Regions from separate parts of the Pseudomonas sp. 10S4 genome, predicted to be linked through region 1. Evidence: riboswitches for the same ligand, from Rfam matches in the RefSeq annotation. Region 1 holds a riboswitch; the other holds the start of a gene.

What was found. Region 1 has a riboswitch for cobalamin ahead of cobO (cob(I)yrinic acid a,c-diamide adenosyltransferase). Riboswitches for the same ligand answer to the same signal wherever they lie in the genome.
Region 2: another riboswitch for cobalamin. It lies ahead of RHM58_RS23530 (CbtB domain-containing protein); the one in region 1 lies ahead of cobO (cob(I)yrinic acid a,c-diamide adenosyltransferase).

Annotation. Positions count from the first base shown of each region.
Region 1 is NZ_CP133774.1:3,828,222-3,843,765, forward strand. Features, by position in the region: gene RHM58_RS17865 (AI-2E family transporter) at 1-914, shown strand, start outside; gene hda (DnaA regulatory inactivator Hda) at 1,145-1,849, shown strand; gene RHM58_RS17875 (C40 family peptidase) at 2,076-2,699, shown strand; gene RHM58_RS17880 (C40 family peptidase) at 2,865-3,401, shown strand; gene RHM58_RS17885 (class I SAM-dependent methyltransferase) at 3,420-4,073, shown strand; gene RHM58_RS17890 (PQQ-dependent sugar dehydrogenase) at 4,211-5,524, opposite strand; gene RHM58_RS17895 (hypothetical protein) at 5,595-6,179, opposite strand; cobalamin riboswitch at 6,333-6,566, shown strand; gene cobO (cob(I)yrinic acid a,c-diamide adenosyltransferase) at 6,646-7,257, shown strand; gene RHM58_RS17905 (cobyrinate a,c-diamide synthase) at 7,254-8,654, shown strand; gene bluB (5,6-dimethylbenzimidazole synthase) at 8,651-9,301, shown strand; gene cbiB (adenosylcobinamide-phosphate synthase CbiB) at 9,298-10,206, shown strand; gene cobD (threonine-phosphate decarboxylase CobD) at 10,199-11,191, shown strand; gene RHM58_RS17925 (cobyric acid synthase) at 11,188-12,639, shown strand; gene cobU (bifunctional adenosylcobinamide kinase/adenosylcobinamide-phosphate guanylyltransferase) at 12,761-13,282, shown strand; gene cobT (nicotinate-nucleotide--dimethylbenzimidazole phosphoribosyltransferase) at 13,279-14,334, shown strand; gene RHM58_RS17940 (histidine phosphatase family protein) at 14,331-14,906, shown strand; gene RHM58_RS17945 (adenosylcobinamide-GDP ribazoletransferase) at 14,909-15,544, shown strand, end outside.
Region 2 is NZ_CP133774.1:4,995,174-5,010,717, forward strand. Features, by position in the region: gene metH (methionine synthase) at 1-1,062, opposite strand, end outside; gene RHM58_RS23500 (fatty acid cis/trans isomerase) at 1,218-3,503, shown strand; gene RHM58_RS23505 (acyltransferase family protein) at 3,670-4,704, shown strand; gene nfuA (Fe-S biogenesis protein NfuA) at 4,762-5,337, shown strand; gene cobM (precorrin-4 C(11)-methyltransferase) at 5,540-6,286, opposite strand; gene RHM58_RS23520 (cobalamin biosynthesis protein) at 6,383-6,796, opposite strand; gene RHM58_RS23525 (CbtA family protein) at 6,793-7,500, opposite strand; gene RHM58_RS23530 (CbtB domain-containing protein) at 7,512-7,703, opposite strand; cobalamin riboswitch at 7,821-8,050, opposite strand; cobalamin riboswitch at 8,272-8,485, shown strand; partial or broken gene cobW (cobalamin biosynthesis protein CobW) at 8,581-9,655, shown strand; partial or broken gene cobN (cobaltochelatase subunit CobN) at 9,659-13,558, shown strand; partial or broken gene RHM58_RS23545 (ATP-binding protein) at 13,653-14,635, shown strand; gene RHM58_RS23550 (vWA domain-containing protein) at 14,736-15,281, shown strand; gene RHM58_RS23555 (phospholipase D-like domain-containing protein) at 15,469-15,544, shown strand, end outside.

The DNA of each region.
Region 1 (15,544 bases):
GGACCTGGGGCGTGGTGACGGTGTTCGCGCTGTTCACCTTGATCTTCACGACGCTGCTGCTGGTGTTGGTACCGTTGCTCGCCAAGCAGTTGTTCCGCTTGTACGAGTTGGCGCCGCAGATGCTGGATTGGTTGCAGCACACTGCCTTGCCGTGGGCGCAATCGAAATTCGGACTGTCGGATAATTTCTGGAAGTTCGACAAGGTCAAGGCTGCGATCAGCGAGCACATGGGCCAGACCACCGACATTGTCAGTGTGGTACTGAGTCAGGCGACCGCGTCCGGTCTGGCGCTGATTGGTTGGCTAGCCAACCTGGTGCTGATCCCGGTGGTGAGCTTCTACCTGCTGCGCGATTGGGACCTGATGATGGCCAAGATCCGCAGCCTGTTGCCTCGTGATCGCGAAGAGCGCGTGGTGTCACTGGCCGGTGAATGCCATGAAGTGCTCGGGGCATTTGTTCGCGGGCAATTGCTGGTGATGCTGGCTCTGGGCGTGATCTATGCCGCGGGCCTGATGCTGGTCGGGTTGGAGTTGGGGCTGTTGATCGGTCTTATCGCCGGTCTGGCGGCGATCGTGCCTTACATGGGGTTTGTCATCGGGATTGGCGCGGCGTTGATTGCTGGCCTGTTCCAGTTTCACGGTGACTTGTATCCGATGCTCGGCATCGTTGCGGTGTTTATGGTTGGGCAGGCACTGGAAGGCATGGTGCTGACGCCGTTGCTGGTGGGCGACCGGATCGGCCTGCACCCGGTGGCGGTGATTTTCGCGATTCTGGCCGGTGGCGAGCTGTTCGGTTTCACTGGCGTGCTGCTGGCGTTGCCGGTGGCGGCGGTGATCATGGTGCTGGTGCGTCATGTGCATGATTTGTATAAAGATTCGGATATGTACAGCGGCGTCGACGAGCCTGAGCTTTAAAGTCGACTGATCGCTTGTAGCGGGCGGCCTGGATTCTTGCCTGGTCGGCCCGCTTCTCCCTCGCGGCTGTCACATGCGCCGCCAAAGAAACTGTCATAAAACCAGTGCGTTAACGCAAACCTTTGATTTTGCTTGTGGTCTGCTGCATTGTGCGGGCTGTCTCACGGGTATAAACTTCGCAAACTTTACACAGAGGCCACTAACGGTTCCTTTGGAACTGTTCAGTCAGCATGAAACCGATTCAGCTGCCCCTAGGTGTGCGTCTGCGTGATGACGCTACCTTTATCAATTACTACCCAGGCGCCAATGCCGCTGCACTCGGCTATGTCGAGCGGCTATGCGAAGCCGACGCCGGCTGGACCGAAAGCCTGATTTACCTCTGGGGCAAGGACGGGGTAGGGCGCACGCACTTGTTGCAGGCTGCCTGCCTGCGTTTCGAGCAAATGGGCGAGCCGGCGGTGTACTTGCCGTTGGCCGAGTTGCTGGATCGCGGCATCGAAATTCTCGACAACCTCGAACAATACGAACTGGTCTGCCTCGATGATCTACAGGCCGTCGCCGGGCGAGCGGATTGGGAAGAGGCGTTGTTCCACCTGTTCAACCGTCTGCGTGACAGTGGCCGACGTCTGCTGATTGCTGCGTCGACCTCGCCGCGTGAACTGCCGGTGAAGCTGGCGGATCTCAAATCGCGCCTCACCCTGGCGTTGATCTTCCAGATGCGCCCACTGTCCGATGAAGACAAATTGCGTGCCCTGCAATTGCGTGCGTCCCGTCGCGGTTTGCACCTGACCGATGAAGTCGGGCATTTTATTTTGACCCGCGGTACTCGCAGCATGAGTGCGCTTTTCGAGCTACTTGAACGCCTCGATCAGGCCTCCCTTCAAGCTCAGCGCAAGCTGACAATTCCCTTCCTGAAAGAAACCCTCGGTTGGTAGCTAGCCCCAGTAAATAAAGGCCTGTAGCGGGTTTCGGCATATTTCAGGCGTCAGAAAATCCGCTTTCCTGCAAGGTTGCAGGCTGCGCGAATGTTTAAAATGGGCTTAAGCGCTTAGATGTAAACGAGAAACCGAGAAGTCACAAAAAGATCGATTGAATTTGCAAATGAGGTTGATAGCGGGCATAGTCTCGCCTTCTTTACAACTATCAGCCACGGTCGTGCCCATGCTAAATCGCTTCGCACCCCTCGTGCCTCTCGCACTCGTCACCCTGTTGTTTGGTTGCGCTGCGCACTCTCCAGTGTCCCAGCAAGAGCAACAACAGCAGGTTAGAAACTCTGCTACCGCCCAATCTTCCGTTCTGTATCAGGAAGAAGTGGCCACCGAAAAAGAACTGGCAGACTTCGCCGATGGCAAGTCGTACCAGCTTCCGGTTCTGGCCGACAGCATCCTCGAACGTGGCATGTCCCTGATCGGTACCCGTTACCGTTTCGGCGGTACCTCTGAAGCCGGTTTCGACTGCAGCGGCTTCATCGGCTACCTGTTTCGTGAAGAGGCCGGCATGAATCTGCCGCGCTCCACTCGCGAAATGATCAACGTGGATGCCCCGTTGGTAGCGCGCAACAAGCTCAAGCCTGGTGATTTGCTGTTCTTCGCGACCAACGGTCGTCGCGGTCGCGTCAGTCACGCCGGTATCTACCTGGGTGATGACCAGTTCATCCATTCCAGCAGCCGCAAAAGCGGTGGCGTGCGGGTTGATAGCCTGGGCGACAGCTACTGGAGCAAGACCTTCATCGAAGCCAAACGCGCACTCGCGATGGCCCCGACTGTGGTCACTGCTCGCAAGTAAGCACACTTTATGTAAGGCGAACTTAAAGTCTTACTTGAAGTTTGCCGCATAGGCGCTAGAATCCTGATCTATTATTGATGGCAAACCGCCTGCGTCCTGCGCAGGCGGTTTTCTTTTCTGTCTTTCCGGCAGAAAAAGCCGCAGCCAGATCAGGATGTTCTGCTTATGACGATGTCGGCCCGCCTCGCACTCATGTTCTTCGCAGCGCTGCTCAGCGCCTGCGCCAGCCGTCCACCGCCCTCAGCGCCGGTGGTTCGCGCGCCGATTATTTTCGGTTCCTCCCAAGCATTCTCCCCGGAAGCAGAAGACGTATTGTTTCGCGCCCTCGGTCTGGTGGGCACGCCGTATCGCTGGGGCGGCAACACGCCGGATTCGGGATTCGATTGCAGTGGCCTGATCGGTTACGTCTACCGTGACGTCGCCGGCATTTCCCTGCCGCGCACCACCCGCGAGATGATCAGCATGCAAGCTGCCAATGTCGGCAAGGAAGGCCTGCAAACCGGCGACCTGATCTTCTTCGCCACCAATGGCGGCTCCCAGGTCAGCCACGCCGGGATCTACGTCGGTGAAGGCCGCTTCGTCCACGCCCCGGCCACGGGCGGCACGGTGAAGCTCGACAGCTTGTCCAAAGCCTATTGGCAGAAAGCCTACCTGAGCGCCAAGCGCGTCTTGCAGCCTGAGCACCTGGCGCGTAACCCGTAGATTGCAGAGGTTGCTGTCATGACCACTCGCACGCTCAATCTCGACGATTCCCTGTACCACTACCTGCTCGACGTTTCCCTCAGGGAAACGCCGCTGCTCAAGCGTTTGCGTGACGAAACCCAGATGCTGCCCATGGCGCGCTGGCAGATCGCGCCAGAGCAAGGGCAGTTCCTCGCGTTGCTGGTCAAACTCACCGGCGCCAGGCGTTTGCTGGAAGTCGGCACCTTCACCGGTTACAGCGCTTTGTGCATGGCGGCGGCATTGCCGGACGACGGCTTGCTGATCTGTTGCGATATCCAAGGCGATTACAACGCCACTGCATTGCGTTACTGGCAGGAGGCGGGCTTGGCCGAACGTATCGATCTGCGTCTGGCACCTGCGTTGGAAACCCTGGCTCTGTTGGAGCAGCCAGGGCAATTTGATCTGATCTTCATCGACGCCGACAAGGCTAACTACTCGAGTTATCTGGAGCACGCCCTGCGTTTGCTGCGGGTCGGTGGTTTGGCGGTGTTTGATAACACGCTGTGGAGCGGGCGGGTGCTTGAGGAAAATCCGGAGAGCGCAGACACCCGAGCGATACAGGTGCTCAATCGAGCTTTGAAGGATGACGTGCGGGTGGATCTGTCGATGTTGCCGATAGGTGATGGTTTAACCCTTTGCCGCAAAAGGTAAGCGCTGACACCGATTAAAAATGTGGGAGCGGGCTTGCTCGCGAAAGCGGTGTAACAGTCAACGGAGATGTTGAATGTCATGACGCCTTCGCGAGCAAGCCCGCTCCCACATTTGTTATGTGTGTTGGCGTTGGAGGCTTATTTAGCCGCCGAAACCCGCCAAATCTTGTTCCCTACATCATCCGCCACCAGCAAATCTCCCTGCTGATCAATCACCACACCCACCGGCCGGCCCATGGCATTTTCATCTTTATCAAGGAATCCGGTCAGCACATCCACCGGCTGCCCGGTCGGCTTGCCTGCCGCGAACGGCACGAAAATCACCTTGTAGCCGCTATGCGGTTTGCGGTTCCACGAGCCGTGCTGGCCGACGAATGCGCCGTTGGTAAACGGTGCAGGCAGTTTGCTGCCTTCGGCAAAGGTGAACCCCAGCGAGGCGGTGTGCGGGCCAACGGCGTAATCCGGGGCGATGGCTTTGGCCACCAGCTCCGGGTTCTGCGGCTCGACGCGCACATCGATGTGTTGCCCGTAATAACTGAACGGCCAGCCATAAAACGCGCCGTCCTTGACCGAGGTGATGTAGTCCGGCACCAGATCACTGCCGATTTCATCCCGCTCGTTGACCGAGGTCCAGAGCGCACCGCTGTTCGGTTCCCAGTCCATGCCGTTCGGGTTGCGCAGGCCCGAGGCGAAGATCCGGTGATTGCCGGTGGCACGATCCACTTCCCAGATCGCCGCGCGACCTTCTTCGGCCGCCAGGCCATTTTCGCCGACGTTGCTGTTGGAGCCCACCGTCACGTACAGCTTGCTGCCGTCCTTGCTGGCGATGACGTTTTTGGTCCAGTGATGGTTGATCGTGCCGCCCGGCAGATCGGTGACCTTAATGGGCTGTGACTTGATCGTCGTATCGCCGGTTTCATAGTGGAAGCGCAGCAGGCGATCCGTGTCGGCGACGTACAGGTCATTGCCGACCAGGGTCATGCCGAATGGCGAGTTGAGGTTTTCCAGGAATACCGTGCGGGTTTCGGCCACGCCATCGTGGTCCTTGTCCCGCAGCAGCGTGATGCGGTTCGGACTCGGTACGCCGGCACCAGCGCGGCCCATGACTTTCGTCATCACCCAGCCGCGAATGCCTTTGCTGTCATCGGGTTTGGGCGGTGCGTTGGTTTCGGCCACCAGCACATCGCCGTTGGGCAGCACGTAGAGCCAACGCGGGTGATCGAGGTTTTCGGCAAATGCCGCGACCTGCGTCCCTGCGGCCGCAGTGGGTTTGGTGCCGGCCGGCCAGCCGATCGCCGGGGCGATGTTGACTGTAGGGATCAGGGTCTTGTTCGGTTCTGGCAGCTTGGGCGACGGTCCGGTGCCGTCCGAGACTTGCAGGCTGGAGGATTCACCACAGGCGGCGAGCCCTCCGGCGAGCGCGATGACGAGAACGAACTGAAGCTTGAGCATGCTGATCTTCTTCCCTATGAATGCATTGTCTTAATCATAGAGAAGAGAAAAGACGCGATGGTTCAACCCGTCAACCACGGGCCTCTTTGAACAGTACGGCGATACCAGGGTGATAGTTGCCGGCTTCGTTGCGCAACTTGCGATAGGCGTAAGGGAAATACCAGGCCACGGCGCAGGTGTGTTCCTTTTGCAGGTCGTCGACCATGTCCTGGAGTTCTTCCGGGGTGGCGCTGTGCTGGGCTTTTTGTGGCGCGGCGAACAGGCAGCCGAGTTTCAGGTCGCTGGCGTGGCTGATTCGCTTCGCCTCGCTGGTGATATCGGCCAGGGCTTGCGTCAGATTCAGGCTATTGACCCGTGGCCAACGCTGGGTGGCCTGAATAAAAGCGCGAGCTTCGCTGCTGGCAATCAACAAATCGGCTCGGGCATTGCGTTCGCCTTCTTCGGTCTGTTTGCGGCTCGGCGTCTGTTGCAACGTGACCATTTCGGCCATCCACGCGGCGGCCGAGAGCAGCCCGAGGTTGGCTTTTTCGTCGAACCAGTAAGGTGTGTCGTTATCGCCGCGCACGGCGTTGTAACGGTCGATACAGTCAAACCAGCGTTCCAGCAGCGGGCGCAGGAATTCCAGCTTCGGATTGCTGATGATCATGCCTTGCATGTGGCTCACCCTTGTTATTGTGTTGTGAGTTGTGGCTCTTTGATATCACTGCTGGGAGTGTGGCGCAAGATTGGCGTCAGTAAATTGATCGACGGCAGTTTTTCGCCGGATGGCGCCCCGGCTTTAATTGACGCTCCACCCCCAACCCTCTAACCTTCGCGGCTTGTTTCAGGTGCTCTGTGACCGCGGTCGACAGAGTGAAACAGGGAAGCCGGTGAGTGATTTCTTCCATAGATGAAGAACCACGATCCCGGCGCTGCCCCCGCAACGGTAAATGAGAGAAAGCTGCGCCTGAGCCACTGTGTCTTAACTCGACATGGGAAGGCGCGCAGCCAGGCGTAATGCCGCTCATGAGCCCGGAGACCGGCCTGATCCATCCAGCGGCATCACGGTGGGCGATGCCAGGCTTCTTGCCATCTATTCTTGTGCCTGCCCGCCGTTATCCAGCCTCAACGGAGAGCTCCCCATGACTGATACCCCCGATCGTGACGAACGCCACCTGGCGCGCATGCTGCGTAAAAAAGCCGTGATTGACGAACGCATCGCCAATTCGCCGAACGAATGCGGCCTGCTGCTGGTGCTGACCGGCAACGGCAAAGGCAAAAGCAGCTCGGCCTTCGGCATGCTCGCCCGTTCCATGGGCCATGGCATGCAGTGCGGTGTGGTGCAGTTCATCAAGGGACGCAACAGCACAGGCGAGGAGTTGTTCTTCCGCCGCTTCCCGGAGCAAGTGCGTTTTCACGTGATGGGCGAGGGCTTCACCTGGGAAACCCAGGACCGCCAGCGTGACATCGCCGCCGCCGAAGCCGCGTGGGCCGTGTCCCGCGAGTTGCTGCGCGATCCGTCGATCGGTCTGGTTGTGCTCGATGAACTGAACATCGCCCTCAAACACGGTTACCTCGATCTCGATCAAGTCCTCAGCGACTTGCAGGCCCGTCCGCCGATGCAACACGTGGTGGTCACCGGTCGCGGCGCCAAGCCGGAAATGATCGAGCTGGCCGACACCGTCACCGAAATGAACGTGATCAAACACGCGTTCCAGGCCGGGATCAAAGCGCAAAAAGGCGTCGAGCTGTGAATCAACCACGTCATTGCCCGGCGGTACTGATTGCCGCGCCGGCCTCCGGTCAGGGCAAGACCACTGTCACTGCTGCGCTGGCCCGTTTGCATCGCAATCAGGGGCGCAAGGTGCGCGTATTCAAATGCGGCCCGGACTTTCTCGACCCGATGATTCTCGAGCGCGCCAGCGGTGCGCCGGTCTATCAACTGGACATGTGGATGGTCGGCGAGCAGGAAAGCCGTCGGCTGTTGTGGGAAGCGGCGGGTGAAGCGGACCTGATTCTGATCGAAGGGGTCATGGGCTTGTTCGACGGTACGCCATCCAGCGCTGACCTGGCGCGACACTTCGGTGTGCCGGTGCTTGGCGTGATCGATGGCACCGCCATGGCTCAGACCTTTGGTGCGTTGGCCCTGGGCTTGGCGCGTTATCAGCCGGACTTGCCGTTTGCCGGCGTGTTGGCTAACCGCGTCGGCACCTTGCGTCATGCGCAATTGCTTGAAGGCAGCCTGACCGAAGGCTTGCGTTGGTACGGTGCGTTGTCCCGGGAAACCGGGATCGAACTGCCGAGCCGTCACCTCGGGTTGGTGCAGGCCAGCGAGTTGAATGATCTCGATCTGCGCCTCGATGCGGCGGCCGATGCGTTGGCCAGTAGTTGCGAGGTGGCGCTACCACCGGCCGTCGAATTCGCCGCCCCGGATGTGATCAGCGCCGAGCCGTTGCTGGCGGGTGTGCGCATCGCCGTGGCCCGTGACGAAGCGTTCGCCTTCACCTACGGTGCGAGCCTGGATTTGCTGCGGGCGATGGGTGCCGAGTTGTCATTTTTCTCGCCGATCCGCGATACCGAGTTGCCGGAGGCAGACAGCCTCTATTTGCCCGGCGGCTACCCTGAACTGCACCATGTCGCCCTGTCGCAAAACACTTCGATGCTCAACGCTATTCGCGCACACCATGCGGCGGGCAAGCCATTGCTGGCCGAGTGCGGCGGCATGCTGTATCTGCTCGATTCCTTAACCGATGTCGACGGCACTCGCGCTGAACTGGTCGGCTTGCTGGCGGGGGATGCGGTGATGCAAAAACGTCTGGCGGCGTTGGCGTTGCAAGCGGTCGAGTTGCCCGAAGGTTTGTTGCGCGGGCACACCTATCATCACTCGTTGACCAGCACTGAGCTTGAGCCGATTGCCCGGGGCCTGAGCCCGAATGGCGGGCGCGGGGCGGAGGCGGTTTATCGTGAGGGGCGGATGACAGCCTCTTATGTGCACTTTTATTTCCCGTCGAATCCGTCGGCGATTGCCGCTCTGTTTGCGCCTGATCTTGAGGCCGCCTTCGCGAGCAAGCCCGCTCCCACAGTTGACCGCGTTTCGTCAGGCAGCACGCCATCTAATGTGGGAGCGGGCTTGCTCGCGAAGCGGCCATGACCGACAACGCCTTCTCCGAAGCCGAACGCGCCGCCGTCTACCGCGCCATCGCTGAACGCCGCGACATGCGCCACTTCAGCGGCGGCACTGTCGAGCCTGAATTGCTGCGGCGCCTGCTCGGAGCCGCGCACCAGGCACCCAGCGTCGGCCTGATGCAGCCATGGCGCTTCATCCGCATCAGCGATCGAGCCCTGCGCGGCAAGATCCAGTTATTAGTAGAAGAAGAACGCATCCGCACTGCCGAAGCCCTCGGCGAGCGCACCGACGAGTTCATGAAGCTCAAGGTCGAAGGCATCAACGACTGCGCCGAAGTGTTGGTAGCAGCGTTGATGGATGATCGCGAACGCCACATTTTCGGTCGCCGCACCTTGCCGGAAATGGACATGGCGTCGCTGTCCTGCGCGATCCAGAATTTGTGGCTGGCGTCCCGCGCTGAAGGGCTGGGGATGGGCTGGGTGTCGCTGTTCGAGCCGCAAGCTCTGGCGGACCTGCTGGGTTTGCCTGTCGGTGCCAAACCGCTGGCGGTTCTTTGCCTGGGTCCGGTCAAGGAATTCTATCCGGCGCCGATGTTGGTACTCGAAGGCTGGGCGCAGGCGCGCCCGCTCAGTGAATTGCTGTATGAAAACTATTGGGGAGTGAGTCAATGAGTGTGGCGTTATTGAGTGTCGCCGCGGTTGCGCTGGATGCGCTGCTGGGTGAACCCAAACGCTGGCATCCGCTGGTGGCGTTCGGCCGTTTTGCCGATCGCATCGAGCAACGTTTCAACTCCGGCGGTCGCGGTTGGCGCAGTCACGGCGTCACCGCGTGGGTGATCGCGGTGTTGCCGCTGACCTTGTTGGTTACGGCGCTTTCCTGGGCGCCTTATGTCGGTTGGGTGGTCGAGATTCTGGCGCTGTATTGCGCCCTCGGCATGCGCAGCCTTGGCGAACACGTCGAGCCGGTGGCCAAGGCCCTGCGCAGCGATGACTTGGACGAAGCGCGTAAACGCGTGGGTTATCTGGTCAGCCGCCAGACCAGTGAGCTGGATAAAACCGAAGTCGCCCGCGCCGCCACCGAATCGGTGCTGGAAAACGGCAGTGACGCGGTGTTCGCTGCGCTGTTCTGGTTTGCCGTGGCCGGTGCGCCGGGCGTGGTGCTCTATCGACTCAGTAACACCCTCGACGCCATGTGGGGCTATCGCAACGAACGCTTCGAACGGTTCGGCTGGGCGGCGGCGAAAATCGACGACGTCCTCAACTACATTCCCGCACGTTTGGTGGCGTTGACCTACGCACTGTTGGGCAAAACCCGACTCGCATTGAAATGCTGGCGTACCCAGGGCCCGACCTGGGACAGCCCGAACGCTGGCCCGGTGATGGCGGCCGGTGCCGGTGCGCTGGGTGTCGAGCTGGGCGGGGCGGCGATTTATCACGGTGAATTGCATCAGCGTCCACAACTCGGTGAAGGCGCGCCAGCGGATGCCGACTCCATCGACCGTGGCTGGCAATTGGTCCAGCGCGGCGTATGGTTATGGCTGCTGATTCTCTGCGTGGGGGCTGAATTCTATGCTTGAGCACGGTGGCCGGTTGCGTAAGGCGGCGCTCGAATACGGCATCGCCGAAGCTGATTGGCTCGACCTGTCCAGTGGCCTGGCACCCTGGCCATTTGCGATTCCTGAAATTCCGTTACGAGCCTGGGCGCGGTTGCCGGAAACCGATGACGGTCTGGAGCAGGCGGCTTGTGATTACTACGGCGCCGCCCAGGTGTTGCCGGTCGCCGGTTCGCAGATGGCGATCCAGTTGCTGCCGCGTCTGCGCCGGGCCGGTAAGGTCGGCGTGCTGTCGCCGTGTTATGCCGAACACGCCGAGGCGTGGCGTCGTAACGGTTACATCGTGCGCGAAGTGCTGGAGCAGGAAGTCGACTTCTTTCTCGACAGCCTCGATGTGTTGGTAGTGGTCAACCCGAACAATCCCACGGGCCTGAGCCTGAGCCCGAATCGTCTGCTCGACTGGCACTCGCGGCTGGCCCAGCGCGGTGGCTGGCTGGTGGTGGACGAAGCGTTCATGGACAACACGCCGCACCTGAGCCTGGCCGCGTTTGCCAATCAGGTCGGGCTGATCGTGCTGCGCTCTTTCGGCAAATTTTTTGGCCTGGCCGGGGTACGGCTGGGTTTCGTCCTGGCGGAGCGCAAGTTGCTCAGATTGCTCGCTGAGCAAGTCGGACCGTGGGCGGTCAGTGGCCCGACCCGGGTGCTGGGCCAGGCCTGTTTGCAGGACACTGAAGGGCACGCCCGGCAACGGGTGCGCAGCGACGAGGCCAGTCAGCGCCTGGCTGCGCTGCTGGAACGATATGACCTTAAGCCGCAGGGCGGTTGTGCCTTGTTTCAATGGCTGATCACTGAGCGCGCCGAAGAGCTGCATGCATTTATGGCTCGGCGCGGGATCTTGCTGCGGTTGTTCACCCACAACAGCAGCCTGCGTTTTGGCTTGCCGGCTGATGCAACTGAAGAGGCTCGCCTCGAGCAAGCCCTGCAAGCCTTCGCCAAGGAAACCCGATGACTACGTTGATGGTGCAAGGCACTACGTCCGACGCCGGTAAAAGCACGCTGGTGACGGCGTTGTGTCGCTGGGTCACGCGCCACGGTGTCAGCGTTGTGCCGTTCAAGCCGCAAAACATGGCGTTGAACAGCGCCGTGACCGCTGATGGTGGCGAGATCGGCCGCGCGCAAGCGGTGCAGGCTCAGGCCGCCAACCTTGAACCGCACACCGACATGAACCCGGTGCTGCTCAAACCCAACAGCGACACCGGCGCCCAAGTGATCATTCATGGTCGCGCCGTCACCACCATGAACGCGGTCGCCTATCACGACTACAAAGCCATCGCGATGCAAGCGGTGCTGGCCTCACATGAACGGCTGAGCGCGGCTTATCCGGTGGTGATGGTCGAAGGCGCGGGCTCGCCGGCCGAGATCAATCTGCGCGCTGGTGACATTGCCAACATGGGCTTTGCCGAAGCCGTGGACTGTCCGGTGGTGCTGATCGCCGACATCAATCGCGGCGGGGTTTTCGCCCATCTGGTCGGTACGCTTGAGCTGCTGTCGCCGAGCGAGCAGACGCGGGTCAAAGGTTTCATCATCAACCGTTTTCGCGGTGACATTGCCCTGCTGCAACCGGGCCTCGACTGGCTCGAAGAACGCACCGGCAAACCGGTGATCGGCGTCCTGCCCTACGTCATGGACCTGCACCTGGAGGCTGAAGACGGCATCGATCAACGCCAGACCGACAAGGCTGACCAAGTGCTGAAAGTGGTGGTGCCGGTACTGCCGCGCATCAGCAATCACACCGATTTCGATCCACTGCGCCTGCATCCGCAAGTGGACCTGCAATTCATCGGTCCCGGCCAAGCGATTCCGGCCGCTGACCTGATTATTCTTCCGGGCTCGAAAAGTGTGCGCAGCGACCTCGCGTACCTGCGGGCCAACGGCTGGGACACCGCGATCTCCCGACACTTGCGCTACGGCGGCAAAGTGTTGGGGATCTGCGGCGGCCTGCAAATGCTTGGTGAGCAGGTTCACGATCCGCTGGGCCTCGAGGGCGCGCCGGGTTCCAGTGCCGGTTTGGGTTTGCTGGCGTTCGAAACCTTGCTCGAAGCAGAGAAGCAGTTGCGCAATGTGCGCGGGCGTCTGGCGTTGGAAAATGCCGAGGTCAGTGGCTACGAAATCCATGCCGGCGTAACCACTGGACCGGCGTTGGAAAACGCTGCTGTGCAGCTGGACGATGGTCGCTGCGATGGCGCGCAAAGTCTCGACGGGCAGATTTTCGGCACCTACCTGCATGGGCTGTTTGAGTCACCGGCGGCGAGCAGTGCGCTGTTGCGTTGGGCCGGATTGCAGAACGTGCAGGCGGTGGATTATCACGCCTTGCGCGAACGCGATATCGAGCGGTTGGCGGATTTGGTGGAGAAGCATTTGGATACCGCGCTGTTGCGTGAGCTCTGTGGGTTTTAGGGTGGGTTTGATGGCCCCTTCGCGAGCAAGTCCACTCCCACATTGGAATGCGATCAACTGTGGGAGCGGGCTTGCTCGCGAAGGCGTAATTCGCCTCACCGCCCATATAAAGGAATAAACCATGCTCCAACTAATCCTCGGCGGCGCCCGCTCCGGCAAAAGTCGCCTGGCTGAAAAACTCGCCACTGACAGCCAGCTCCAGGTGACCTACATCGCCACCAGCCAACCGCTGGACGGCGAAATGAACGAACGGGTGGCTCATCACCGCGCCCGTCGCCCCGTCGAATGGGCGCTGATCGAAGAACCGCTTGAGCTGGCCCGCGTCCTGCGCGAAAACGCCAGTGCCGAGCGTTGCCTGCTGGTGGATTGCCTGACCCTGTGGCTGACCAATCTGCTGATGCTCGACAACCCCGAGCGCCTGACGGCCGAGCGTGATGCCTTGCTGGACTGCCTGGCGTCGCTGTCGGGCGAAATTATTTTTGTCAGCAACGAGACCGGAATGGGTGTCGTGCCGCTGGGCGAATTGACTCGCCGCTATGTCGATGAAGCCGGTTGGCTGCATCAAGCCTTGGCTGAGCGCTGTCAGCGAGTCGTCCTGACCGTCGCCGGCCTGCCCCTGACTCTTAAAGGTAATGCGTTATGACTCAATCCTGGTGGCTCAACCCGTGCAAGCCGATCGATGCAGCAGTCGTTGAGCAGGCTGAAGCCCGTCAACAGCAACTGACTAAACCGGCCGGTTCCCTCGGTCGGCTGGAGTCGGTCGCCGTGCAACTGGCCGGATTGCAAGGGCAGGTCAAACCGAGCCTCGATCAACTGTGGATCGCGATCTTTGCCGGTGATCATGGTGTGGTCGCTGAAGGGGTGTCGGCGTTTCCCCAGGAAGTCACCGGGCAGATGCTGCACAACTTCGTCACCGGCGGCGCGGCGATCAGTGTGTTGGCGCGGCAGTTGGGCGCCTCCCTTGAAGTGGTCGACCTCGGCACGGTTACACCGTCCTTGAACCTGCCGGGCGTGCGGCATCTGAATGTCGGCCCGGGCACGGCCAACTTTGTGAACGGCCCAGCCATGACCGTCGCCCAGGGCGAACTGGCCTTACAGGCTGGTCGCGACAGCGTGTTGCGCGCCATCGCGGCGGGCGCGCAGTTGTTCATCGGCGGCGAAATGGGCATCGGCAACACCACGGCAGCCAGCGCTTTGGCCTGCGCCTTGCTGGATTGCCCGGTGGTGCATCTGACCGGGCCGGGCACTGGGCTGAACGCTGCGGGTGTCAGCCATAAAGCGCAAGTGATTGAGCGTGCGTTGGCCTTGCACGGCGCTCAGCGAGGGGATGCGCTGCAAACCCTGTTCAACCTCGGTGGTTTTGAAATTGCGGCGTTGGTCGGTGCGTACCTGGCGTGTGCCCAGGAAGGCATCGCGGTGCTGGTGGATGGCTTTATTTGCAGCGTCGCCGCGTTGGTCGCGGTGCGTTTGAATCCGCAATGCCGCCAGTGGTTGCTGTTCGGCCATCGCGGTGCCGAGCCGGGCCATCGCCATGTGCTGGAAACCCTGAACGCCGAGCCGTTGCTGGACCTCGGTTTGCGTCTGGGCGAGGGCAGCGGTGCCGCGTTGGCGGTGCCGTTGTTGCGTCTGGCGTGCGATCTTCACGGGCAGATGGCGACCTTCGCCGAAGCCGCTGTGGCGGATCGCCCGGCATGACCTTGCGCCTGGACCTGTTGCGCCACGGCGAGACCGAACTCGGTGGCGGCTTGCGCGGCAGCCTCGACGACGCACTGACCGACAAGGGCTGGGCGCAATTGCGTGCGGCAGTGATCGGGCAGGGGCCTTGGGATCGACTGGTCAGCTCGCCGTTGCAGCGTTGCGCACGGTTCGCCGAGGAACTGGGCGGGCAACTCGGCTTGCCGGTTCAGCTGGAAAAAGACCTGCAAGAACTGCATTTCGGTGCATGGGAAGGGCAGAACACGGCGCAGCTGATGAAAACCAGCGCCGAGGCATTGGGGTTGTTCTGGACCGATCCGTATTCGTTTACCCCGCCTGAGGGTGAGCCGGTAGCGGACTTTTCGGCGCGGATATTGGCGGCGGTCGAGCGGTTGCACGCGACCTACGCGGGCGAGCGCGTGTTGCTGATCACCCATGGCGGCGTGATGAAATTGCTGCTGGCCCAGGCTCGAGGCTTGCCCCGCGAACAGTTGCTCAATGTCGAAGTCGCCCACGCGGCGTTGTATTCGCTGTCGGTGGGTTCCGGCCTGTTGCTGCGGGAAGCGCTCTGATCATGTTGCCTTTCTGGATCGCCCTGCAATTTTTGAGCAGTCTGCCGATTCGACTCCCGGGCATGCCGGCGCCTCAGGAATTGGGGCGCTCGCTGCTGTTTTATCCGCTGGTCGGGCTGCTGTTCGGCGGGCTGTTGTTTGCGCTGAACGGGTTGTTGTCGGGCGCGCCGTTGTTGCTGCACGCTGCATTGTTGCTGACTGCTTGGGTGTTGCTCAGCGGCGCGCTGCACCTGGATGGCCTGGCCGATAGCGCTGATGCGTGGCTCGGTGGGTTTGGCGACCGGGAACGCACACTAACCATCATGAAAGACCCGCGCAGCGGGCCGATTGCGGTGGTGACCTTGGTGTTGGTGCTGCTGCTTAAATTTGCTGCGTTGCTGGCGCTGATCGAGCAGGGACACAGCGTAGTTTTGATCGTCGTTCCGTTGATTGGCCGTGCGGCGCTGTTGGGGTTGTTCCTGACTACGCCTTATGTGCGTGCCGGTGGGTTGGGGCAGGCGCTGGCTGATCATTTGCCGCGCAAGGCCGGTTGGCAGGTGTTGGCGGTCAGTGCGCTGGCGTGTGGTTTGATTGCTGGGCTGAGCGGCGTGTTCGCTATCGTGCTCGCTGCGGTGGTGTTTGTCTGGTTGCGGCAAGTT
Region 2 (15,544 bases), 1.2 Mb from region 1:
ATCAATGGTGAACGGTTCCAGGCCCGACAAGCGGCAAGCTTTCGGGATCTCCGGAATTTCACGCGGTGCATAACCGGCCACGGCTTTGGCGATGGCTTCGATGTGGCCCGGCGTGGTGCCGCAGCAACCGCCGACGATATTCAGGAAGCCGCTTTGGGCGAATTCTTCGATGACCTTGGCGGTTTCCGACGGCAATTCGTCGTACTCGCCGAATTCGTTCGGCAGGCCGGCGTTCGGGTGCGCGGAAACGTGGGTACCCGCCTTGTTCGACAGCTCTTCCAGGTACGGACGCAATTCGCTGGCGCCGAGGGCGCAGTTCAGGCCGACCGAGATCGGCTTGGCGTGGGCCACTGAGTTCCAGAACGCTTCAGTGGTCTGGCCGGAGAGGGTGCGGCCGGAGGCGTCGGTGATAGTGCCGGAGATCATGATCGGCAACTCGATGCCCAGCTCTTCGAAAACCCCTTGCACGGCGAAGATCGCGGCTTTGGCATTCAAGGTGTCGAAGATGGTTTCGATCAGGATCAGGTCGGCGCCACCTTCGATCAGGCCTTTGGTGGCCTCGGTGTAGTTTTCCACCAGTTCGTCGAAGGTCACGTTGCGGTAGCCGGGGTTGTTCACGTCCGGGGACAGCGAGCAGGTGCGACTGGTCGGCCCGATCACGCCGGCGACGAAGCGCGGTTTTTCCGGGGTTTCGAGGGTCTTGGCGTCGGCAATCTTGCGCGCCAGGCGTGCGCCTTCTACGTTTAACTCATACGCCAGGCCCTGCATGCCGTAGTCGGCCAGGGAAACCTGGGTGGCGTTGAAGGTGTTGGTTTCCAGAATGTCGGCGCCGGCATCCAGGTACGCCTTTTCGATGGCACCAATCACGTCCGGGCGGGTCAACACCAACAGGTCGTTGTTGCCTTTCACATCGCTCGGCCAATCGGCAAAGCGCTTGCCACGGTAATCTTGCTCTTCGAGCTTGTAGCTCTGGATCATCGTGCCCATGCCGCCATCGAGAATCAGGATGCGCTCTTTAAGGGCGTGCTTGAGAGCTTGAAGGCGAACGCTGCGATCGGACATTTGGACTACTCGGTAAGGCCATGACGAAGGGCCGGGATAATAGCAAACCTGTGCGCTTTTAGAGCATGCCAAGGTTTTGCATGAATATCGTTCATGTTGGTGGCAGGTCTGGACCGGTAGAATCGCGGCGTTTTTACAGGATTGGGACCAGGGATATGTCGTATCGCGTCGTTGTCAGCATTCTATTGCTGCTTTCAAGCTGGGGCGCCGATGCGCAAAGTCCCGCCATTTCCTATACCCGAGATATTCAACCGATCTTCACCGAAAAGTGCGTGGCCTGCCACGCGTGCTACGACGCCGCCTGTCAGCTCAATCTGGGCAGCGGTGAAGGGGCGGCCCGCGGCGCGACCAAGATTGCGGTCTACGACGGCGAGCGCAGCGTCGCATCCTCGCCAACCCGACTCTTCTATGACGCCTTCGGTAAACTGGCCTGGCAGCACAAGGACTTCTATTCGGTCCTCGACGCCCAAGGCAGCCAGGCAGCGCTGATGGCACGGATGCTTGAGCTGGGCCACAAAACCCCGCTAACGCCTAACGCCAAGTTGCCGGAAGACATCGTGCTGGGCCTGAATCGGGAAAACATGTGCGCCATGCCGGCGGAGTTCGATGGTTATGCCGGCGCGCACCCGAAAGAAGGCATGCCGCTGGCGGTGACCGGCCTGACAAATCAGCAGTACCAGACCCTGCAACGCTGGCTCGCCGCCGGTGCGCCGATTGATGAACAAGGCCTGGTGCCCAGCGCCAGGGAAGCGCTGCAAGTGGTGCAGTGGGAAAATCTGCTCAACGCACCGGGCGCTCGTGGCAGCCTGGTCGGGCGCTGGTTGTTTGAACACTTGTTCCTGGCGCATATCTACTTCAAGGATGGCGAGCCGGGGCATTTTTTCCAGTGGGTGCGTTCGCGCACGCCGACCGGCCAGCCGATCGACCTGATCAATACCCGCCGGCCGAACGACGATCCGGGCACGCAGATTTATTACCGGTTGTGGCCGGTGCAAGGCGTGATCGTGCAGAAGACCCACATCACTTATCCGTTGAGCGCGGCGAAGCTGTCCCGGGCCAAAAGCCTGTTTTTCAGCGGCAATTGGCAGGTCAACGCCTTACCGGGTTACGGCCCGGAGCGCCGGGCCAATCCGTTCACCACGTTTGAGGCTATCCCGGCCCAGGCGCGTTATCAGTTCATGCTCGATAACGCCGAGTACTTCGTGCGCACCTTTATTCGCGGTCCGGTATGCCGTGGGCAGATCGCTACAGATGTGATTCGCGACAACTTCTGGGCACTGTTCCAGGCCCCGGAACACGACCTCTACATCACCGATCCGAACTATCGCGGCAAGGCCACGCCGCTGCTGGCAATGCCGGGGCAGAACGACGACGTCGGCAGCGTGTTGAGCCTGTGGCATGACTACCGCAACAAACGCAACGAATACGAAGCCCTGCGCCGGGACAGCTACGCCGAGGCGCCGGCGCCGAGCTGGTCGACGCTGTGGGCCGGTAACGACAACGCGTTGCTGACGATCTTCCGCCACTTCGACAGTGCCTCGGTGAACAAAGGCCTGATCGGTGACGTGCCGCAAACCATGTGGCTGTTCGACTTCCCGTTGCTGGAACGCACGTATTACCAGTTGGCGGTGAATTTCGACGTGTTTGGCAACGTCTCCCACCAGGCCCAGACGCGGCTGTATTTCGACCTGATCCGTAACGGCGCCGAGCAGAACTTCCTGCGTTTGATGCCGGCCGATTCGCGCAACGACTACCTCGACGATTGGTATCAGAGCGGCGGCAAGTTCAAGATGTGGCTGGATTACGAGTCCATCGACAACGACAAGCCCAGCGCGCTGACACTCGACGAAAAAGACCCGAAACGGGATTTCGCCATGCAATTGCTGGCCCGTTACGGCGACCTCAACGCCACGCCGGATCCGATTAACCGTTGCGATGGTGCGTATTGCTCGCGGCCGAACATCGACCCGGCGTTGCAGAACGCCGAACAAGCCTTGAGTCGCCTGACTTCGCGTCCTGCAGCGGGTTTGAAGGTCATTGATCAGTTGCCGGAAGCGACGATGTTGCGTATCGAAACCGCAAGCGGCAAACGCGAGATCTACAGCCTGCTGCGCAACCGTGCCCACAGCAACGTGGCATTCATACTCGGTGAATCCCTGCGTTATCAGCCGGGGCTCGACACGTTGACCATTTACCCAGGTGTGCTCAGCAGTTATCCGAACTTCATGTTCAACATTCCGGCCGAGCAGGTGCCTGAGTTTGTCGATGCGATGGAAAGGTCGAAGGACGCTGACAGCTTCGAGAGGATCGTTGAACGCTGGGGTGTTCGGCGCAGTCATCCGCAGTTCTGGTTCTACTTCCACGACCTGAGCACGTACATCCACGAAACTGACCCGGTGGAAGAGGGCGTGCTGGACATGAACCGCTACGAGAATCTTTGATCGACCTTTAAAGACCAATCACTGTCCCACCGGTAGGAGCGAAGCTTGCTCGCGAAGGCGGCGGTACATTCAACAATGATGTTGACTGACGCGCCGCTTTCGCGAGCAAGCTTTGCTCCTACAGGGGGCTTGCGGTGGTTTGTGAATTTCGATTGGAGGGCCGTCGATGTTGATTTCTGTACAAGCGCTGCGCGCCATCGCAGCCTGGGCGGTGGTCTGCCACCATTTCATGCAGATTTTCTTCGACTTCAAGGCTCGCGGGCCGGTGGGGCAGGCGTTTATCGACAAGGGCGCCGTGGGCGTCGACATCTTCTTCGTCATCAGCGGTCTGGTGATCTTCCTGTCCACCGAGGCCAAGTCGCTGCCGCCGGCGCGGTTTCTGCTGTATCGAATGTGCCGCATCGTCCCGGCGTACTGGCTGTACACGGTGCTGATGGCGCTGGTGGTGGTGTTCGCTCAACCGGTGTTGCCGGATCAGACGGTCGACTGGTCGCATTTCCTGCTGTCGCTGTTGTTCATTCCTACGCAAAACCCCGGCGGCTACGGGATTTATCCGACGCTCAATGTCGGTTGGACGCTGAATTACGAAATGCTGTTTTACCTGCTGTTCGCCTGGGCACTGCTGTTTCGCTTGCAGGTCAGGTTGCTGATCGTCGCGGCGCTGCTGTTCGCGGTGTGCCAGGCCTGGACCGGTTATGGCTGGATCAGCCAGTTCTACCGATCCGACATCGTTTATGAGTTTCTGCTGGGGATTGCCATTGGCATGGTCTACCGCAAGGGTTGGATCAAGCCCGGTTTATGGCTGCCGCTGCTGGGGATCGCTGGTGCCTTACTGACGATTTATCATCTGCCGCCGGCACCGCGACTGCTGGCCTGGGGTTTGCCGAGTGCCGTGTTGGTGATGGCGTGCATCGCGCTGGAACGTTATTTCAAGAACAATCGGGTGTTCGAACTGCTCGGTAATTGTTCCTACTCGGTCTACTTGATGCATGTGCTGGTGCTGTCGGCCGGCGGATTTATCGCACAACAGTACGATGTGAATCCTTACGTCATGTTTGCCGTTTGCGCGGCCACCATTGGCGTGGCTTCCTGGGCAAGTTACGAATGGGTGGAAAAACGCAGCTATCGGTGGCTTAAAGCCTGGATCGACGGCGAAACAGTTGCTCAGCCCGTGCAAGCTCTTTCCCGACAAAAATACTAGGACTTTGTGCGGCGCGATGATTGGCGTAAACTGCGCCCAAGCCTGCGAGGAGTTTCCATGACCGCTATTACCATCACTGACGCCGCCCACGATTATCTGGCTGATCTGCTCTCCAAGCAGGGCATCGGCATCCGCGTCTTTATCACCCAGCCTGGCACCCAGTACGCCGAAACCTGCATTGCCTACTGCAAGCCGGGCGAAGAAAAACCTGAAGACACTGCGTTGGGGCTCAAAAGCTTCACCGCTTACATCGACTCGTTCAGCGAAGCCTTCCTGGACGATGCGGTTGTCGACTACGCCACCGACCGCATGGGCGGCCAACTGACCATCAAGGCGCCAAACGCCAAAGTTCCGATGGTCAACGCTGACAGCCCGGTCAACGAGCGCATCAACTACTACCTGCAAACCGAAATCAACCCGGGGCTCGCGAGCCACGGCGGTCAGGTTAGTCTGATTGATGTGGTCGAGGACGGCATCGCCGTTCTTAAGTTCGGCGGCGGTTGCCAGGGCTGCGGCCAGGCGGACGTCACCTTGCGCGAAGGCATCGAGCGCACCTTGCTCGAGCGCATTCCCGAGCTCAAGGGTGTACGCGACGTGACTGACCACACGCAGAAAGAAAACGCCTACTACTGAGTAAGGTGTTCGCTGCGACATAAAAAACGGCGCCCCGTGAGCGCCGTTTTTTTATGGGTGGTCGATTTTCCTATGGCTGCCATGACCTGTGGCGAGGGGGCTTGCCCCCGTTCGGCGGCGAAGCCGTCGCAAGACCTAAAATGCTGGGGCCGCTTCGCAGCCCAACGGGGCAAGCCCCCTCGCCACAGGGTTGTGTGTGAACTCAGGGCCTGTAGAGATGCGCATGCCCCGCGCGATACAGCGACGATTCACTAAATTGATCGCTGCCCAACACCCGACCCACCAGTATCAACGCCGTACGCCGAAACCCTTTGGCCTCGACCTTTGCGGCAATGTCCGCCAGCGTCCCCACCACCCAATCCTGATCCGGCCAGGTCGCGCGGTGAATCACCGCAATCGGGCAGTCGGCGCCGTAATGCGGCAGCAATTCGGCGAGGATCTTCTCCAGATGATTGACCCCTAAATGAATCGCCATGGTCGCCCCGTGTTGCGCCAGGCTGCCTAGCTCTTCGCCGGCCGGCATCGCGGTTTTGTCGGCGTAACGGGTCAGGATCACGCTTTGCGAGATGTCCGGTAAGGTCAGTTCGGCGCCCAGTAGCGCAGCACAGGCGGCGGTAGCCGTGACGCCCGGGATGATTTCGAACGGTATATCGAGTTCACGAAGGTAACGAATCTGCTCGCCAATCGCGCCATACAGGCTCGGATCGCCCGAATGAACACGGGCCACATCCTGCCCCTTGGCGTGGGCGGTTTTGATCAGTTCGATGATCTGTTCCAGGTGCAGTTCGGCGCTGTTGACCACCGTTTCAGCCTGGTGGCCGTCCAGCACGGCAGCCGGCACCAGGGAGCCGGCATAGATGATCACCGGGCAGCTGCGAATCAGCCGCTGGCCTTTGACGGTGATCAGTTCCGGGTCGCCGGGACCTGCGCCAATGAAGTAGACGGTCATCGTCCGTTCCTTTGAAAAAAGAGTCTGTGAGAAAAAGGGCTGTGCAAGGCTTCAGATGAAGATTGCTCATGATCGAAGGTGGGGATTATCGGGTTTTTACGCGGCACTGGCCAATGCGAGGGTGGCCTGAGCGTATTTTTGCCTGGGAATCAGCAGCTTCGCCGGTGCCTGGGCCAAGTGTTCGGCGAGTGCCAGGGCGGCACTTTCCGCTACGCCGTAGCAGCCGGTGCGTTCGAAGGCGATCTGCGAATGGTGGCTGAGCTGTGGCTGATAACCGGCCAATTGTTCGCTGCTGAAGTACATCACTTCTAGCCCAAGCTGCGCGGCCAATTCGATCAGGCCAGGCTCATCACGTTTCAGGTCGATGCTGGCCAGGGCCTTGATCGCACGAAGTTCGATTTGATGCGCCTGTAATGCCTGATCCAACAGCGCCCGCAACGTGCTGGCGGGGCAGCCGCGCTGGCAGCCCAGGCCGACCACTAAGGTCGGCGCTGCGCTGTTATCCGTCATGCGTGGTATTGGCCATCGCTTTTGCGGCGGAACAACCAGGCGCTGATCAGGCCCAGGGCCAGCCAGAACGCCACGTTGGTCAACTGCGAAGCGATTTTGAACTGAGACTCCAGGGCTTGCGGGGCCAGCATCGAGTGGACTTCCGGTTGTGGCGCGCCGATTACATGCGGTACCGCCAGAATCGCCACCCCGAAGATTTTCATCAGCCAGTGACGGCTGAACACGATCAGCGCGATCCCGACAGCGGTAGAAGCCGCAGTGCCGACCCACCAGATCTGCCGTTGCGCCAGATCGGCGGCGGCAGTGCCCGGCAGTTCCGGCGGCAGACCGAGGGTCGGCGCCAGCACAAACGTCGCGTAACCGGCCAGGCCCCAGAGCAGGCCTTGAGCGGTTTTGGTCGGTGCACGCAAGGTGTACAGGCCGGCGAGCATCAGCGCAAAACCAACCGCGACTACCAGGTTACCGCCGGTGGTCGACAGCACGCGCTGCCAGCCGTCTTCCGGCTCCCAGGCTTCGGCGTCGTGGGTGTGAGCAGCCATGGCGCCTTCGGTGTGCTCGTGAGCTACAGCGGCGGCAGGTTCGGATTTTTCGTAGGTTTCCGCCTGAAGAATCAGCGGGGCGACCCAGAAGCTTTGCAGCAGGGTCAGCAGCAGGGCGGCGAGCAGCCCGGTGAAACCTGCGGTTTGAGCGATACGCTTGATCATGTCAGCAGGTCTCAATGGCACGGGAACGCGGAGCTGTGACGGGTATCGTGCGCAGCGTTGTGCACCGCTTCGATGTGCGAGAAACCGGCGAAATACACCAGGCACGCGCCGAGGATCGACGCGCAAACGGCGGCGGTCAGGCGTTGGCTCAGGGTTGTGGTGGTGCTTGCAGTGCTGTGGTCGGTGCTGCTAATGATCGACATGGCGCTTCCCTCTGGTCTGTCAGCGGGTGAATAGAGCGCATGCAAACCCCTGCGAGCGTGCGCGCAGAGACTTAAACAGCGCCCGCCCACCGCGGGTTTGTTATTCAGTGATCGTACTGGTCACTTTGTGTTGCGGGCCGGTCTCCGGGCTCGCGAGGGGTCAAGGCTTACGCCGGAACCTGCAAGAATCGCCTTCCCATGCCGAACTGCTGGCACAGTGGATCTGATTCTTCACTCGCTTACCGTTGCGGGGGCAGCACCGGACTGACATGGCTTTAGAGTAAAGCACATGATTCACCGGTTTCCCGTTTCACCCTGTGAAGGGCACCCGTAACAAGGCGCACAGGAGACCATGGGCGGGGCGGGGGAGTCAATTGGCAAGGGTTCTCAGTTAGCTTTTGTGGCGAGGGAGCTTGCTCCCGCTGGGTTGCGAAGCGACCCCCTTCATTCCTTCAGACAAATGTTGCAAGCAAGTCTTGCGACGGCTTCGCCGCCGAGCGGGAGCAAGCTCCCTCGCCACAGGGGATCGCTAGCGTCTCATGAACATTGACCCGCCCCCACACCATGCGTAGCCTTGCGCTTTCGAGGTTCTTCGGCGTTTGCCGAAGCTAAGAAGGGAACGCGGTCGATGCCGCGGCTGCCCCCGCAACTGTGAACGGTGATGTTCGCTGCCACGCCACTGCACGCTCCAGCCATGGAGCCCGCGGGAAGGCGCAGCAAACGCCAGTCTAACGACAGGCACACCGTCAGCCAGGAGACCTGCCTCGAAACGAATTCTCACTACAACCGGGCGGGGTGATCCGGTGGCGAAATCTTCCGCGCATCCTTCGCCGCGGTCGTCGTCCCGTATGCCCGCCACCTTGCCAAAGGGCATCCGATGAAAACACTGGCCAAACTCCCCGTCACCATCGTTACCGGCTTCCTCGGCTCGGGCAAAACCACCTTGCTGCGCCATATGCTCGACAACGCGCAAGGTCGCCGCATCGCGGTAATCGTCAACGAGTTTGGCGAGCTGGGCATCGACGGCGAAATCCTCAAGCAGTGCTCCATCGGCTGCACCGAAGAAGAAGCCAACGGCCGCGTCTACGAACTGGCCAACGGCTGCCTGTGCTGCACCGTCCAGGAAGAATTTTTCCCGGTGATGCGCGAGTTGGTGGCCCGTCGCGGCGACCTCGACCACATCCTGATCGAAACCTCGGGCCTGGCCCTGCCAAAACCACTGGTGCAAGCCTTCCAGTGGCCGGAAATCCGCAGCGCCTGCACCGTTGACGCTGTTATCACCGTGGTCGACAGCCCGGCCGTGGCCGCCGGCACCTTTGCCGCGTTCCCGGACCAAGTCGACGCCCAGCGCAAACTCGACCCGAACCTGGACCACGAATCGCCGCTGCACGAACTGTTCGCCGACCAACTGGCCAGCGCCGACCTGGTCATCCTCAACAAGGCTGACCTGATCAGCCCTGAAGACCTGGCCCGCGTGCGCCTTGAAGTCGCCGAAGAACTGCCGCCCGCAGTAAAAATCATCGAAGCCAGCAGCGGCCGCGTGCCGTTGGACGTGCGTGATCGGCCTCGGCGCCGGTTCGAAGAACACATCGACAGCCGTCACAGCCATCACGACCATCACCACGGTGAAGGTGATGACGACCATGATGATCATGACCATCGACGCCTTCGACTCGATCTCCATCGAGCTGCCGCAAGCCGACGAAAGCCTGCTGATGGATGCGTTGACCCAACTGGTGGTCAAGCACGGCATCCTGCGCGTAAAAGGCTTCGCCGCGATCCCGAACAAGCCGATGCGCTTGCTGATCCAGGGCGTGGGCACGCGTTTCGACAGGCATTTCGACCGTCAGTGGGGCGCCGAAGAAGCGCGCACCACCCGTTTGGTGTTGATCGGCCAGGAACTGGATGCCGCTCAACTCGAAGCGCAATTGCGCGCCGCGCTCAGCGTTTAAGCCATGCATTTGCTTAGGACCCAGCCCGGCGGTTTCGTGTCGGATGACAACATTGCCGACCTCGGACAAACCCCCGCCGAACTGGTGATCCTGTGCAGCGGCGATTCCAGCCTGGCGCTGCTCGCCGAAGCGGCGCAGCAGTTGCCCGATGACTACCCGAGCGTGCGCTTCGCTAACCCGATGCAGGTGCAGAATCACGCTTCGGTCGACTTGTACGTCGACGAAGTGCTGCGTCACGCCAAGGTGATTTTGATCTCGCTGCACGGCGGCATCGCCTATTGGCGTTACGGCGTCGAGCGGCTCGTCGAGCTGTCCGAGCGGGGTGTGCAACTGATTCTGGTGCCCGGCGATGACCGCCCGGACCCCGAGCTCAGCGACTTGAGCACCGTCGTTGCGCAAGACCGCGATCGTCTGTGGCAGTTTCTGCGTCAGGGCGGCATGGCCAACGCCCTGGATTTTTTCCGCTGTTTGGCCAATCGCTGGCTGGATCGCGATTACGCCTGGGCCGAGCCGCAAACCCTGCCGCGCACCGCGATCTACCACCCGAATAAAAGCCCCGCTGAACTGAGCGATTGGCAAGCCGACTGGCAGGCTGATCAACCGGTGGCGGCGGTGCTGTTCTATCGCTCGCATTTGCAGGCGGCGAACACCGGTTTCATCGATATTTTCTGCCAGCGTTTGCAGGCGGCGGGGCTGAACCCGTTGCCGATAGCGCTGGCCAGTTTGAAAGAGCCCGGCTGCCTGACAGTGGTCGAGGACTTGCTGGACGAAGTCGAAGCGGCGGTCATTCTCAACACCACCGGTTTCGCCCAATCCAGCCCCGAAGCGCCGCACTTGCGGCCGTTTCGCCGCAACATTCCAGTGATCCAGGCGATCTGCGCCCAGGACAACGAACCCGGCTGGCGCGCCAGCGAACAAGGCCTCGGCCCACGCGATCTGGCGATGCACATCGCGCTGCCGGAACTCGACGGGCGCATCATCAGCAGGCCGATCAGCTTCAAGGATCTGGCCTGGCGCAGCGAGCGCAGTCAGTCCGACGTGGTCTGCTACCGGCCGCAACCTGAGCGCATGGACTTTGTCGCCGAACTGGCGCGGCGCTGGATCGATCTGGCGCGGGTGCCCAACGGCGAAAAACGCATCGCGCTGATCCTCGCCAACTACCCGACGCGCGATGGTCGCATCGGCAACGGCGTCGGTCTCGATACGCCGGCGGCGGCGCTGAACATCCTGCGTGCGCTGTATAAAGAAGGCTACCCGCTGCCGGCCGAACTACCGGACAGCGGCACCGCGTTGATCCAGCAATTGCTCGGTGGTGTCAGCAATGACCTCGACACCCTCGACCAGCGCCCATGCATGCAAAGTCTGGCGCTGGACGACTACTTTTGATGTTCGACGCACTGCCTGAAGCCAATCGCCAAGCGGTGCTGGAACGTTGGGGCCCGCCGGAAAACGATCCGATGTTCCGTGGCGGACGGATGATGATTGCGGGTTTGCGCTTCGGCCTGACCTTCGTCGGCATCCAGCCAGCCCGGGGTTATCAGGTCGATCCGAGCGCGGTCTATCACGATCCAGACCTGGTGCCGCCCCACGGGTATCTGGCGTTCTATTTCTGGTTGCGCAACACCTACGGCGCCCACGGCGTGATCCACGTCGGCAAGCACGGCAACCTCGAATGGCTGCCGGGCAAGGGGGTCGGGCTCTCGGAAAACTGCTGGCCGGACGCGTTGCTTGGGCCGCTACCGAACATCTATCCGTTTATCGTCAACGACCCGGGCGAGGGCGCGCAGGCCAAGCGGCGTACGCAAGCGGTGATCATCGATCACCTGATGCCGCCGCTGACCCGGGCCGAAACCTACGGTCCACTACGTAACCTTGAACTGTTGGCGGACGAGTATTACGAGGCGCAGTTGCTCGATCCGCGCCGCGCCCGGGAGTTGCAGCGCGACATCCTGCAACTGGTGCGCGACACCCACATCGACCGCGAACTGCAACTCGACGAAAAACTGAATAGCGATGCCGACGCGGCGATCTGGTTGCCGCGTCTGGATACCTACCTGTGTGATTTGAAGGAATCGCAGATCCGCGATGGCCTGCACATCTTCGGTGAATCGCCGACCGGGCGTTTACGCATTGATACGTTGCTGGCCTTGCTGCGGATTCCGCGTGGTGACGGGCGTGGTGCGCAATCGAGTTTGCTGCGGGCGTTGGCCAAGGCGTTTGTGCTGGGCTTTGATCCGCTGGATTGCTCTTTGGCCGATCCGTGGACCGGGCCAAGACCGGCCGAACTGCAACAGGTGAGCGATGAAGCCTGGCGCACGGCGGGTGATACCCGTGAGCGTCTGGAATTGTTCGCCGCGCAACTGATTTCGCAGACCTTAAACCAGCCTCAAGCCCAACCCGGCCCCTTAGGATACGAGCCTCTGTGGCGAGGGGCTTGCCCCCGTTGGACTGCGCAGCAGTCCCGTCTTTTGAGGCCGCTTCGCGACCCAACGGGGGCAAGCCCCTCACCACAAAGGCTCGCTCCCACAGGAGGCGGGTTGGGCTGACGTGAATGCGATCATCGACGGCCTCCGCGAAGTCGTCGCTCCAAGACTGGACGCTTGCGGCCCCGCGGAAATGCGCGGCTTGCTCGACGCCCTCAGCGGTCGTTTCGTCCCCGCCGGGCCAAGCGGTGCACCGAGTCGCGGTCGCCTCGATGTACTGCCCACCGGGCGCAATTTCTATTCGGTGGACGTGCGCAACCTGCCGACCACTACGGCGTGGCGCATCGGCTTCCAGTCGGCCAACCTGATTCTCGAACGGCACTTGCAGGACCACGGCGATCACCTGCGTCAGCTCGGCCTGTCGGTCTGGGGCACGGCGACCATGCGCACCGGCGGCGACGACATCGCCCAGGCTATGGCGCTGATGGGCGTGCGACCGGTCTGGGCGACGGGCAGTCAGCGGGTCGACGACTTTGAAATCCTGCCGCTGAGTTTGCTGGACCGCCCGCGGGTGGACGTGACCTTGCGGGTGTCGGGGTTCTTTCGTGATGCCTTCGCCAACCTGATCCGGCTGTTCGATGCTGCCGTGCAAGCAGTCGCCGCGCTGGACGAGCCGGACGATCTCAATCCGTTGGCTGCCAAGGTTCGCGCCGAGCGTGAAGCGTTGCTGGCCTCGGGTCTGGATGAAGACGCGGCCCAGCGTCAGGCCGGTTGGCGGATTTTTGGGGCGAAACCCGGTGCCTATGGCGCGGGAGTGCAGGGCGCCATCGACGGGCGCCTGTGGCAAAGCCGCGAGGACTTGGCCGAGGTGTACCTGAACTGGGGCGGTTACGCCTATGGCGGTTCTGACGAAGGCACCGCCGCCCGTGAACAGTTCGCCCAGCGCCTGAGCCAGGTGCAAGCGGTGCTGCAGAATCAGGATAACCGCGAGCATGACTTGCTCGATTCCAATGACTATTACCAGTTCCAGGGCGGTATGCTCGCCGCCGTGGAAAGCCTCAGCGGCGAAGCGGTGGCCAGTTATCACGGCGATCACAGCCAGCCGGATTTGCCGAAGATCCGCACGTTAAAGGAAGAGTTGAACCGGGTGATACGTTCCCGGGCGGCGAATCCGAAGTGGATCGGCGGGGTCAAACGGCATGGCTACAAGGGCGCTTTTGAACTGGCTGCGACGGTTGATAACCTGTTTGCTTTTGATGCGACTACGCAGTTGATCGACGATCACCAGTACGCGTTGCTGGCGGATGCCTACCTGCTGGACCCGGCGACCCGGGATTTTGTCCGCGAGCACAACCCGCATGCCTTGCGTGATATGACTGAGCGGATGCTCGAGGCGCAGCAGCGGGGGATGTGGAAAGAGCCAGGTGAGTACCGCGAGGCGCTGGAGAATTTGTTGCTCGATATAGAAGAAGACAGCTAGCACGCTTACCCCCTGTGGGAGGTTTGCCTGATGCACCTACCGACCATGACCGAGATTTAATAATGACCGACACCCCCATTTCCCGCTCTCCGCCGTGGTCGGCGCCGACGATTTGAAGCTCGCGCTGTACCTGACCGCTATCGACCCGAAAATCGGTGGCGTACTGATCGAAGGCCCGCGCGGCATGGCCAAGTCGACGCTCGCTCGGGGTCTCGCCGACCTGCTCGCCAGCGGTCAATTCGTCACCTTGCCTTTGGGGGCCACCGAAGAGCGACTGGTCGGCACCCTTGACCTCGACGCCGCCCTGAGCGAGGGTCGTGCACAGTTTTCCCCGGCGTGCTGGCCAAGGCTGACGGCGGCGTGCTTTACGTCGATGAGGTCAATTTGCTGCCCGATCACCTCGTCGACCTGCTGCTCGATGTGGCCGCCAGCGGCACCAACCTGGTCGAGCGTGACGGCATTTCCCATCGGCATTCGGCGAAGTTCGTGCTGATCGGCACCATGAATCCGGAAGAGGGTGAACTGCGTCCGCAACTGCTTGACCGCTTCGGCCTGAACGTCGCGCTTAGCGGCCACACCGCACCGGCCGAGCGCGGTCAGATCATCCGTCGGCGACTGGATTTCGACAGCGATCCTCAAAGCTTCTGCGCTGAGTGGGAAAACCAGCAGCAATCCCTGCGCGGACGCTGCCAGCAGGCGCGCAGCGCATTGGCGAGCATCCCTCTGGATGACGCAGCGCTCGCGCAGATCACCGAGCGCTGTTTTGCTGCGGGTGTCGATGGCCTGCGCGCCGATCTGGTCTGGCTGCGCGCCGCACGGGCCCATGCGGCTTGGCGCGGGGCAAAAGCGATTGCCGAGGAAGATATCGACGCGGTCGCCGAGTTTGCCTTGCGCCATCGCCGCCGCGAACAGACGCCACCGGCACCGCAACAAAGCCAGGCGCCCTCCAGCCAAAACGACAACCCGAGCGAAGGCCAGGGCCAGTGGGGCGAAATGCCCGCCCAGGCACTCCCGGTCGGCGCCCGACGTGACGTGCCGAGCTGGCCAAAAAGCCCTAGGCATTCGCCCTCGATCTGACGCGGGGGCGAATGCCAGACCCCGCGCCGGACGGCTGGACAATGGCCGACAAGGCAAGCGCCGCGCCGCACCCCAAGGTTCGATCAACTGGCCCGGCACCTTGCTCAATGGGCGCCCGCGTCAGCATGAAGATTTGCTGTTTCATTTGCGCACTCGTTCGGCCCACGAACTTTGGCTGGTGATCGTCGACGCTTCGGCCTCGACCCGGCGTCATCAGGCGTTGAGCGATGCCAAGGGCTTGTTGGCGCAACTGTTCGACGACGCCTACCGGCAGCGGGCGCGTCTGGCGTTACTGACTGCCAGCGGCAGCGCGCCGAAGTGGCAGGTGCAAGGATTGAAGGCTTCCAGCGGTTTACGCGACTGGCTGGATCGGCTGGGCGCGGGCGGTGGCACGCCGTTGCTCGCGGCGCTGAGTGAGGCGGGGCAGTGGTTGAGCGCTCGGCAGAAACGCTTTCCGGCGGAGCAACAGCGGTTGTTGCTGGTGACTGATGGGCGGTTAAAGGAATGGCCGGGGTTGCCGGTGCTGGAATGTCCGGGGCTGCTGATTGATATCGAGCGCGGGCCGATTCGGCTTGGGCGGGCTAAGGTGATGGCTAGCGAGTTGCGGGCTGAGTATCGGCATATTGATGAGCTGATTTCAGGCTGAGTACTCGGGTGTTTGTGCCGGCCTCTTCGCGAGCAAGCCCGCTCCCACAGGGGATCTTCGCTGTGACAGAGATCCCCTGTGGGAGCGGGCTTGCTCGCGAAAGCATCCTCTCGCTTTAGGATCAGCCCCCCAAATCGGCATCGCATACCCTATGCTAACCAAGCCAACCCATTCACAGGAGTGACCCATGCGCGTTCTAGTCGCAAACAGTCAGGATGATTTCCGCGTCAAAGCCTACGCCGGCACCAACGGCGTGTTGTTGG